Regions from separate parts of the uncultured Methylovirgula sp. genome, predicted to be linked through region 3. Evidence: predicted binding sites of a transcription regulator. Region 3 holds the regulator's gene; each other region holds the start of a gene.
The links. The regulator PhoB, encoded in region 3, activates phosphate uptake and scavenging genes when phosphate is short. The targets are predictions, from matches to a motif close to TGTCATNNANCTGTCAT.
Positions count from the first base shown of each region.

Region 1: Q0025_RS02905 (DUF465 domain-containing protein) is a predicted target of PhoB. The motif match lies at 1,905-1,921, and genes of this name have one in related genera.
Region 2: Q0025_RS05930 (UDP-2,3-diacylglucosamine diphosphatase) is a predicted target of PhoB. The motif match lies at 1,991-2,007, and genes of this name have one in related genera.

Region 1 covers NZ_CANSHK010000006.1:25,831-29,086, reverse strand. The annotation lists gene Q0025_RS02915 (hypothetical protein) at 1-769, opposite strand, end outside; tRNA gene Q0025_RS02910 (tRNA-Arg) at 1,435-1,511, opposite strand; gene Q0025_RS02905 (DUF465 domain-containing protein) at 1,690-1,878, opposite strand; gene Q0025_RS02900 (L,D-transpeptidase) at 2,212-2,955, shown strand; gene Q0025_RS02895 (saccharopine dehydrogenase C-terminal domain-containing protein) at 3,110-3,256, shown strand, end outside.
Region 2 covers NZ_CANSHK010000014.1:39,225-42,480, reverse strand. The annotation lists gene Q0025_RS05940 (porin) at 1-1,443, shown strand, start outside; gene Q0025_RS05935 (DUF559 domain-containing protein) at 1,564-1,929, shown strand; gene Q0025_RS05930 (UDP-2,3-diacylglucosamine diphosphatase) at 2,051-2,872, shown strand; gene Q0025_RS05925 (glycosyltransferase family 1 protein) at 2,869-3,256, shown strand, end outside.
Region 3 covers NZ_CANSHK010000032.1:7,821-11,076, forward strand. The annotation lists gene pstB (phosphate ABC transporter ATP-binding protein PstB) at 1-549, shown strand, start outside; gene phoU (phosphate signaling complex protein PhoU) at 576-1,289, shown strand; gene phoB (phosphate regulon transcriptional regulator PhoB) at 1,297-2,085, shown strand; gene Q0025_RS10540 (GcrA family cell cycle regulator) at 2,173-2,688, opposite strand; gene Q0025_RS10545 (aspartate aminotransferase family protein) at 3,144-3,256, shown strand, end outside.

The sequences.
Region 1 (3,256 bases), on a different contig from region 3:
TCTGTGCATAGGCTTCGGTCACGGAGCCGCTGTTCACGGCCTTGCCTTTCAGCGGGCTCACACCTGCGCAGAGGTGGAAGACATGCGGCGTCGCGGACTTCTTGGCGCCGTTTTCAGGCGCAATCCAATAGACGACATCCCGACCGGCGGGGTGCGCGGTATCCTTCGTCGCCGCGGCCACTGTGGCCGAGTCCGTGGCAATCTCCTTCGCCTGGGCGGCGACGTCGGGCGAACAGGCGGTAGTCGGCAGCCCCGTCTTAATTTGAGTCGCGCACGCGTTCATGTCCTGGGTGTACTGCTCAACCGACGGGGGTTGGTAGCTGACCCCGATCAGCGTCGCGAGCACGGCGAGCACAGCGCCGACGCCGCCGGCAATCTTCTTGGTCTGCGGATCCATGTTCTTGTCGGTCAAGATCAGGAAAAGCAGCGGGAGGAAGGCGATCAGCGTGATGATCGCGCCGAGCTGGTTTTGGAAGAAGAATCTGGCCGAATCGGATGCACGGGCCGGATCGTGCCTGTTGGCCGCCTTCCATAGCAAGTTGCCGGCGATTGCGAAGACCGCGATCCCGACCAGCATGCCGATCAGTAGCGGCATGTTCCCATGGTCGAACTTGCGCTGGTAGAACAAATAGATCCCAGCGACCTCGCCACCCATGGCGACGATCCAGCAGAGCACGGCGAAAAGGCGGAGGCGCATCGCGGAGGACTTCTGGCTCTGCGTTGCTTGCCAATCCTTGGTAACGTCTGCAGCCGGCTTGTTGTCGGTCATGACCAGGTCTCTCGAGATCGACACGCTTGCGAGGGGCGGTAAATCGAAAGGCTAACCCGCTCGGCGCAGCGTCATCGAACGAACGTCCTCATCGCCTGCCTTGGCGACGCGCAAATGCTAGCGCCACGGAAGATCACCTCCTGCTCATGGTATTGCGCAGGAATTGATCCGTCCATACCCACGAGCCTGGCGCCGATGCGGCGATCGTTCATCTTCCGCCCGAACTTGACGCTGCCTTCTTGCGCGCTTCCTGACGATTCGACAGAGATGGCGGTTCGATAAGCCATCGCGCGCCTTGTAAATTTCGCTAAAGGCCGCCCGGCTCAGCCAAGATCGGCCGGTGAAGAGTTCGAACTGCAGATCGCGAAATGTGCACTGAACGATTTCACGTCGCGCTCAGTCGACCGCCGGCGCTTCGCGCCGGCACCAACCAACATCTCGGCCAGCTTCGCGTCGCGCAGAGCTTCGGCTTAGCGATCACATGTATCGGTCGCATGTGGCGTCGGCATCCGCATGAGCGAAGATGCTTCGCCCCGGCTGTCGGGCCGCGTCGCTGCCCGAAAAGACTAGGTAGTGCGGTGAACGTGATTGCCCGACCGTGCTTACTATGGGCTCACTGATGCAAATTCGCTGTCAGGGCAAGCAAGATAAGCTTTTGATTTGATTGGCGCACCCGACAAGATTCGAACTTGTGACCTCTGCCTTCGGAGGGCAGCGCTCTATCCAGCTGAGCTACGGGTGCAAATTGGGCCGCCGGCCGGGCATCAGCTCGACCGCGGCGAACTTCTAGCTGATCCGGGGCGCCGCCACAATGCGGTGCGCTGTTTTCCAGCGCCTTTCAGACCCATGACGCGGCGCGAGCCGGGCGCGCGGCGCGCCCGACTCCTGCCCGAACACCAGTTTTTTGATTAAACCGGGCTCTAATGCAAAGTCTCGGTTCTCTCGATGCCCTTCAACTTGGTAATTTCGTCCTTGAGCTGCAGCTTACGCCGCTTCAACTCGGCCAGTTTGACTTCGTCGACGGAGGGATAGCCCCATTCGCGCGCGATATCGCGGTCGAGGGCTTCGTGACGGCGTTCAAGCTCAGCGAGATGGCTTTCCAAAGACATGCCTTGCTCCTTCTGGAGACGCATCCACGAAGGTAGTGTGACACAGGATTGGCCGGCGGCAAGAGCCTTGCCAAGCGAAACGGCATAAAAACCTCCTCTCGCGCGCCCGTGCCAGCGCCGCTAAAGCTTTGTTAACGCTCGCGCGGTCAGCTTGACCCGGGCTGCCTTCAAAGTCCGGTGAGGCGATGGCGCAAGCTACGCGCAAGCGTTATTTCGTTGGAAAATAGCGTTGTTGGAAGTGTCGTGTGTGGTCCGGCACATTCGGTATTTTGCCGCTTTTTTAGGTATCATTCAGCTTGAAGGGGGCCGTGGGGTCGATCCATGAATTTCACAATGATGAAATCAAGCGTTGTGGCGCTTTTCTCACTCGCCGCCGTTGTCGCCTTTTGCGCGCCGGCTTCTGCGCAATGGCGCAATTACAATGGCTATCAGGCCAATCCGCCGAATTATACCTACCCGCCCTATCCGGGCGGCGGCCAACCGCAGAATTACGGCGAGCCGCAAGCCGAGCCGCCGGATTCTTATGTGCCTCCGGATCAGCGCGCCTATGCCAGTCCGACGCCGCATGTCTCGCCGGATACTGCGCCTTATAATCCGCCGCCTGACGACGATGCCGCCGCGGTCGGCAAACATACGCGCCAGGAAGTCGATTATCCGAGCTCGGAAAAACCCGGCACGATCATCGTCGATACCGCGTCGAAGCACCTCTATCTGATCGAGGGCAACGGAAGAGCGCTGCAATATGGGATCGGCGTCGGCCGCGAGGGCTTCGCCTGGAAGGGCGTCGCCGAAGTCCATAGCAAGCAGGAATGGCCGAAGTGGTTCCCGCCGTCGGACATGCTGCAGCGGCGGCCGGATCTGCCGGAGGAGATGGACGGTGGCCTCGGCAACCCGCTCGGCGCCCGCGCGCTCTATCTCTGGGAGAACGGCAAGGACACGCTTTACCGGATTCACGGGACCAACGAGCCTGATTCGATCGGGCAGGCGGTCTCCTCGGGCTGCATTCGGATGATGAACGGCGACGTGATGGATCTCTACCAGCGCGTTGCGATCGGCACCAAGGTCATCGTCCTGTAACGCGTCGTCGAATCTGAAAAGAAAAGGCCTTTCGCCGCGCCCGGTGGAAGGCCTTTTTCTTGCGCGCCGGCGCCGCATGTTCTTGACCTTCGCGGCCATCTCGCATTTAAGGCGCGCGACCCTTGCGCTGCGCCCCTCATCCTGGAGACTGACGATGCAGAATTGGCCGATCCACGGCACGATTACCGGCCCCATTGTCATGATCGGCTTCGGCTCGATCGGGCGCGGCACCCTGCCCTTGATCGAGCGGCATTTTCAGTTCGACAAGACGCGCTTCACCGTCATCGATCCGGTCGAAAAG
Region 2 (3,256 bases), on a different contig from region 3:
GACGTGACCGATCAGCTTCTTGATCAATTGCGCGCCAAGGGCGTTCTGACCCGTGGCGAATACTCCAAGCTGAAGTCCCGCCATGCGGCGGAAAAGGCGGACATGGCCCGCCCCTATGGCCGTCATTATTCGAAAGACGGCGTCGTCGTCGTTCCGGACGACCGTTACCTGACCCGCCTCGACAAGGGCATCGGCTTCCACATCCCCGGCCTCGTCACCAAGGAAGGTGAAGTCGGCGCGATCGATGTGAAAATCTCCGGCGACCTCGTGTTCGGCGCGGACGAAACTTTTGACCGTCATGGGTCGGCGACGGCTCCGATTGCGGGCGGCCTCGTTACCGCCAGCCCGAACCAGCCGTATAATTCGATCCAGGCCGGCCTGCTGCCGAGCGCGGTCGTGCTGAGCATCGCCACCAACCAGATGGGTTACGATCTCGGCTTCACCATCGGCGCCTATACGGGCGGCAACAACGTGTCCCCGGTCGGCGGCTCCAACGCCAATGGTCCTGGCGCACCGGCTGCGCTCGGCACCCCCGGCATCGACCTTCGTCAGGTCTTCGGCACGATCGGCACGCCGACCTTCGGCACGGTCAAGATCGGCCGCGATCTCGGCCTGTTCGGTTCGGACGCCATCTTGAACGACGCGACGCTGCTCGGCCTCGGCTCGCCGCTGACGACGCAGTCGCCCGCCAACACGTCGCTCGGCCGCATCGGCATCGGCTATGTGTATGCGGACTGGATCCCGCAGATCACCTATACGACGCCGGACTTCAACGGCTTCACCGCGTCGATCAGCGCCATGACGCCTTTGAACGCGGTTAACGTCGGGGGCTTGGTCGGCCCGTTGCAGCCTTATTCTGCGACCCTCACCGGCCAGGAACTGCCGATGGTTCAGGGCCAGATCAAGTGGAAGGGCAATATTGCGCCGGGCGCGGCTTTGACCGTGTCGGGTGATGCCCTCTGGCAGCAGCACAAGAACGATACGGCGACGGGGTCGCTGGCCGCTATGCCGCTGGAAGCGACGACCAATAGCTGGGGCGTCGACGGCTTCGGCAAGTTGGACATCGACGGCTTCAGCTTCGTGGCCTACGGCTACTATGGCCAGGGCCTCGGCACGACGGGCTTCTTCTTCAATGGCTTCGATCTGGCCGGCAATGCCCGCAAGTCCTACGGCGGTTATGCCCAGGCGTCCTACACCTGGGATAAGTTCACCTTCGGCGCGAGCTGGGGCGTGAGCGCCTTGCAGGCGACGGGCTTCGATTGGACCGTTGGCGCTGCGCCGACCTTGGTGCACGACAACGAAAGCATCATCGGCTTCCTGCGCTATCAGCTGACGCCTTGGATGGCGCTGCAGGCGGAATTCGGCCACACCTGGACGATCAACCAGCTTGGTCAGAACCTGCAGGAAGACGACCTCTGGCTCGGCACGGCTTGGTTCTTCTAAGCCTCTCTTGAAAGCCTGAATTCAGCGCCGGACGGGCAACCGTCCGGCGCTTTTCTTTTGCCCTGATCCCCTCTCCCCGCTTGCGGGGAGAGGGCTAGGGTGAGGGGCAGGGAGGAGCCAATGCGCGGTTTGCGAATCCCTGAGGTCAGACGAGCCCGTCAACTGCGCCGATCGCAAACATCGGCAGAAGCAAAACTTTGGGCGAAGCTCAGATCGCGCCGGCTAAGCGGCTTCAAATTTGTTCGCCAAGCGCCAATCGGACCTTATTTCGCCGATTTCCTTTGCCGGGAGGAAAACTTGGTCGTCGAGGTGGATGGCGCGACACACGGCACCCCGGAAGAGATTGCGGCGGACGCTCGGCGCTCTGCCCATCTGGCGAAGGCCGATTATCGCGTCCTAAGAGTCACAAACACCGACGTCTTCGAGAATACCGAAGCTGTCCTGGAGACGATTCTCGCCGTGCTCGAGCGGCGGAAGGCGTTATAGCCAATCCCCAGCCCCTCACCCTAGCCCTCTCCCCGCGGGCGGGGAGAGGGGACCACATCCCTGTCATCAAAGTGCCACCCGACTCGGCCAAGGACATGATGTCTCATCGGGAGTCGGAACCGTGGCGAAAAAGCATCTCGACAGCATCGCCGTCCGGACACTTTTCCTGTCCGATCTGCATTTGGGAACAAAGGGTTGCCAGGCAGGCCTCCTGCTCGACTTCCTCAAGCATTGCGACGTGGACCATATCTATCTTGTCGGTGACGTGATCGACGGCTGGCGGCTGAAATCTGGCTGGTATTGGCCGGAATCGCACAATAACGTCGTCCGCAAGCTGTTGAAACGCGTCCACAAAGGCGTCAAGATCACCTATATTCCTGGTAACCACGACGAATTCATGCGTGATTACGTCGGGCATAATTTCGGCGGTATCGACGTCATGGATACCGCGATCCACGAGGCGGCGGACGGCAAGCGCTTCCTCGTCATGCACGGCGACCAGTTCGATCTCGTCGTCCGGCATGCGCCGTGGCTTGCCGTGCTCGGCGATGGAGCCTACGAATTGGCGCTGTGGATCAACACCTATCTCAATATGGTCCGCCGCCGGCTCGGCCTCGATTATTGGTCGCTGTCGTCCTGGGCGAAATTGAAGGTGAAGAGCGCCGTCAACCATATCGGCCGGTTCGAATCGGCGCTTTCGGGCGAGGCCCGGCGGCGCGACGCCTATGGCGTCATTTGCGGCCATATTCACCACGCCATCATCCATGACGACTTCGGCGTGCGCTACATGAACACCGGCGATTGGGTCGAGAGCTGCACCGCGCTGGTTGAACATTTCGACGGCCGGTTCGAGATTATCCATTGGGCCGACAAAGTGCGCGAAGCCAAGGAAGCGCTCGCCGCGGCGGCCCAGCAGCCTGAGATCGAGGCGACGGCGGCGTGACCAAACTTCTGATTGCCACCGATGCCTGGGGGCCGCAGATCAATGGCGTGGTCCGCTCGCTCGAGAATATCGCCGCGCATGCGGCGAGCTTCGGTGTCAATGTCCGGTTTCTGACGCCGACGGATTTTTGGACGCTGCCCCTGCCCGGCTATCGCGAGATCCGGCTGGCGCTCGCCTATCCGCGCAAGGTTGCGGGCTTCATTGCCGACTTCAATCCGGATTTCATCCACATCGCGACGGAAGGGCCGATCGGCCTCGCGACGCGGCGCGCCTGCCTGCATGGCCGGCGCACCTTCACGACGAGCTATCACACGCGCTTCCCGGAATATGTCGCGGCGCGGCTGCCTATCCCGATGCGGGTGAGCTATGCGGCGCTGCGCCGCT
Region 3 (3,256 bases):
GGCGAGAATATCCTGGCGCCGGGGCAGGATCTCAATCTGCTGCGCTCGCGTGTCGGCATGGTGTTCCAGAAGCCGACGCCGTTTCCGATGTCGATCTATGACAATATCGCTTTTGGCGTGAAGCTTTACGAGCGTATGTCGCGGGCCGATCTCGATGCCCGCGTCGAGACGGCGCTGCGCGGCGCGGCGCTTTGGGACGAGGTGAAAGACAAACTCACGGCGAGCGGCCTGTCGCTCTCCGGCGGCCAGCAGCAGCGCCTGTGCATTGCCCGCACGGTCGCCATCCAGCCGGAAGTGATTCTCTTCGACGAGCCCTGCTCGGCGCTCGATCCGATTTCGACAGCAAAAATCGAAGAACTGATCGACGAGCTCAAGGAGAAATATACGATCGCCATCGTCACGCATAATATGCAGCAGGCGGTTCGCGTCTCGGAATATACGGCGTTCATGTATCTCGGTGAGCTGGTCGAATTCGGCACGACGACGCAGATTTTCACCGCTCCCGAACAGAAGCGGACACAGAACTATGTCACCGGCCGTTTCGGCTGACGTTTCCGATTTCAGGGCCTTTCGCAATGACCGATCATACCGTCAAAGCTTACGACAACGAGCTCGAAGTCCTTGGCCGCAAGATTGCGGAAATGGGCGGCATTGCCGAGCAGATGTTGAGCAATGCAATGGATGCGCTCGCATCGCTCGATTCGGACCTCGCCCGCACGACCGTTGCCATGGATGTACGGCTCGACGTGCTGCAGCGCGATGTCGAAGAGCATGCCATCATGACCATCGCCAAGCGCCAGCCGCTGGCCGCGGATTTGCGCGAGATCGTTGCCGCGATCCGCATTTCGGGCGATCTCGAGCGCGTCGGCGACCTTGCCAAAAACATCGCCAAGCGGGCGCTGAAACTTTCCGGCGAGACGCGTTTGCCGCGCGCTATCGTCGGTTTGAAGTCGATGCACGAAGCGGCGGCCATGTTGTTGAAGGACGCGCTCGATGCCTATGCGCTGCGCGACGTTGAGCGGGCGCGCATGGTCTGGACCCATGATGTCGAGCTCGATGCGCTGGAAGATTCGGTTTTCCGCGACCTGCTGACCTTCATGATGGAAGACCCGCGCAATATCTCGTTCTGCGCCCACCTCTTATTCTGCTCGAAGAACATCGAGCGGATCGGCGACCATTCCACCAACATCGCGGAGACGGTGGTTTATCTCGTCACGGGCGAAACCCTGCCGATGGACCGGCCGAAAGGCCCTTCACCCGCAACAGATTATTTGCCCCTTCCCAAGTGAGCCATAGATGAACAACCAGATCATCTCTGTTCCGGATTCCCGACCCGCGCAGGAGGCCCGCAATGCGCCGCCGCGGCCGAATTCCGCGGCGGTGGCGCCGCCGCGCATTCTCGTCGTCGAGGACGAGGCGGCGCTGAGCCTGCTGCTCAGCTATAATCTCGAAGCCGAAGGCTTTGTCGTCGAGCGTGTCGAGCGCGGCGACGAGGCGGAATTGCGGCTCGTCGAATCGCCGCCCGATCTTGTCATTCTCGATTGGATGCTACCCGGCGTCTCCGGCCTTGAAATCTGCCGCCGTATGCGGGCGCGCGACGCGACGCGCAGCCTGCCGGTCATCATGCTGACGGCGCGCGGCGACGAGAGCGAGCGGGTGCGCGGCCTCTCGATCGGGGCGGACGATTATATCGTTAAGCCGTTCTCCGTGCCGGAATTGATGGCGCGCGTGCGCGCTCTGTTGCGGCGGGCGCGGCCGGATCGGGTTGCGGCGCTGCTCGTCGCCGGCGATCTGGCGCTTGACCGGGAAAATTGGCGGGTGAGCCGCGGCGATCGCAACGTTCACCTCGGGCCGACCGAATTTCGCCTGCTCGAATATCTGATGGGCAAGCCTGGCCGAGTCTTCTCGCGGTCGCAATTGCTCGACTCGATCTGGGGCTTCTCCGCCGAGATCGACGAGCGCACCGTCGATGTTCATGTCGGCCGCCTGCGCAAGGCCTTGTCGCTTGCCGGCGAGCGCGACCCGATCCGCACGATCCGCGGCGCCGGCTATTCTTTCGACGAGACCTTCGGCAAGAACGAATGATCGCCCCGCTCTGCGAGCGGCAGCGTGCAACGCATCGGCAATGAAGCAATCCGGAACGGATTGCTTCGCCTAGTCCCCGATGGCCGATTAGGCCGATTGCGAGCGCCGCTCACGGCGCCGGTCCTGGACCGGCTGGTACGCGATGCGGCTGTGATAGGTGCAATAGGGGCCGCTCTGATTGGCGTTCTTCTTGCCGCCGCAGAAACGGAATTCGCCGGAGGCCGGATCGCCCATTGGCCAGCGGCACATGGATTCCTTCAGATCCATGATCGTGACCATTTCCGACATCGGGATCACCACGTCTTCCTCGGGCGTCGGCAAAAGTGCTTCGACCGGTTGTGATCTTATGGCGAGCGCCGTATTGCCGCGCACGATCGGGGCGCTCATGCGCTGATGTGCGGCGGCCCGGGCCGTCTTCACCCGTGGCCGGGCAACAGCCGGGGCGGCGGCCTTGACCCGCCCGGACATGCCGAGCCGGTGGACCTTGCCGATCACCGCATTGCGGCTGATGCCATTGGAAAGCTCGCGCGCGATTTGGCTGGCGCTGAGCCCTTCAAGCCAGAGTTTGCGTAGAAGCTCTACCCGTTCATCGGTCCAGGACATTCAGTCCTCCTCGATTTGGATCGGAAAATTAGCCTGAACGCGGCTGACGCGACCTGGTGCCGGCGGCGCGATCGATGGAATCCGGAATCGACGCTGCGCCGGAAAACCGGCGTCGTATAAAAGGTTACGCATTTTGAATGGCCCGCCGCACGAGATGTCGTAGTCGACGTCTGAAAGGCTACACTAGCCGTTGAATCTTGCGCAAGAGTCGCCATGTCTTGCGCGGCCGCGTTTTCAACAGTCCATCGGGTTGGTCCACAGGCCGCGTCATTGTGACTCGGGGGTAATCGTGGCCGTTGGGTCCTCGGCGCAGTATTTGACCGCCGCGCCTGTGCCCCCTACAATAGATTTTCTTGTTGCCGCTCCCGCCGGAGCGGCACTTTTCGTTGGGGGATCGCCCTGTGCCGGCTGCGGGCAAAATCGCCGCTGCCGGGCTATTTGCTGGAGCTTTTGCCGTGACTTCGTCGCTTCTGCCCACCTATGCGCGTTTCAACCTCGCTTTCGAGCGCGGCGAGGGCGCTTGGCTCTATGCGGCGAATGGCGACAAATATCTCGATTTCGGGGCCGG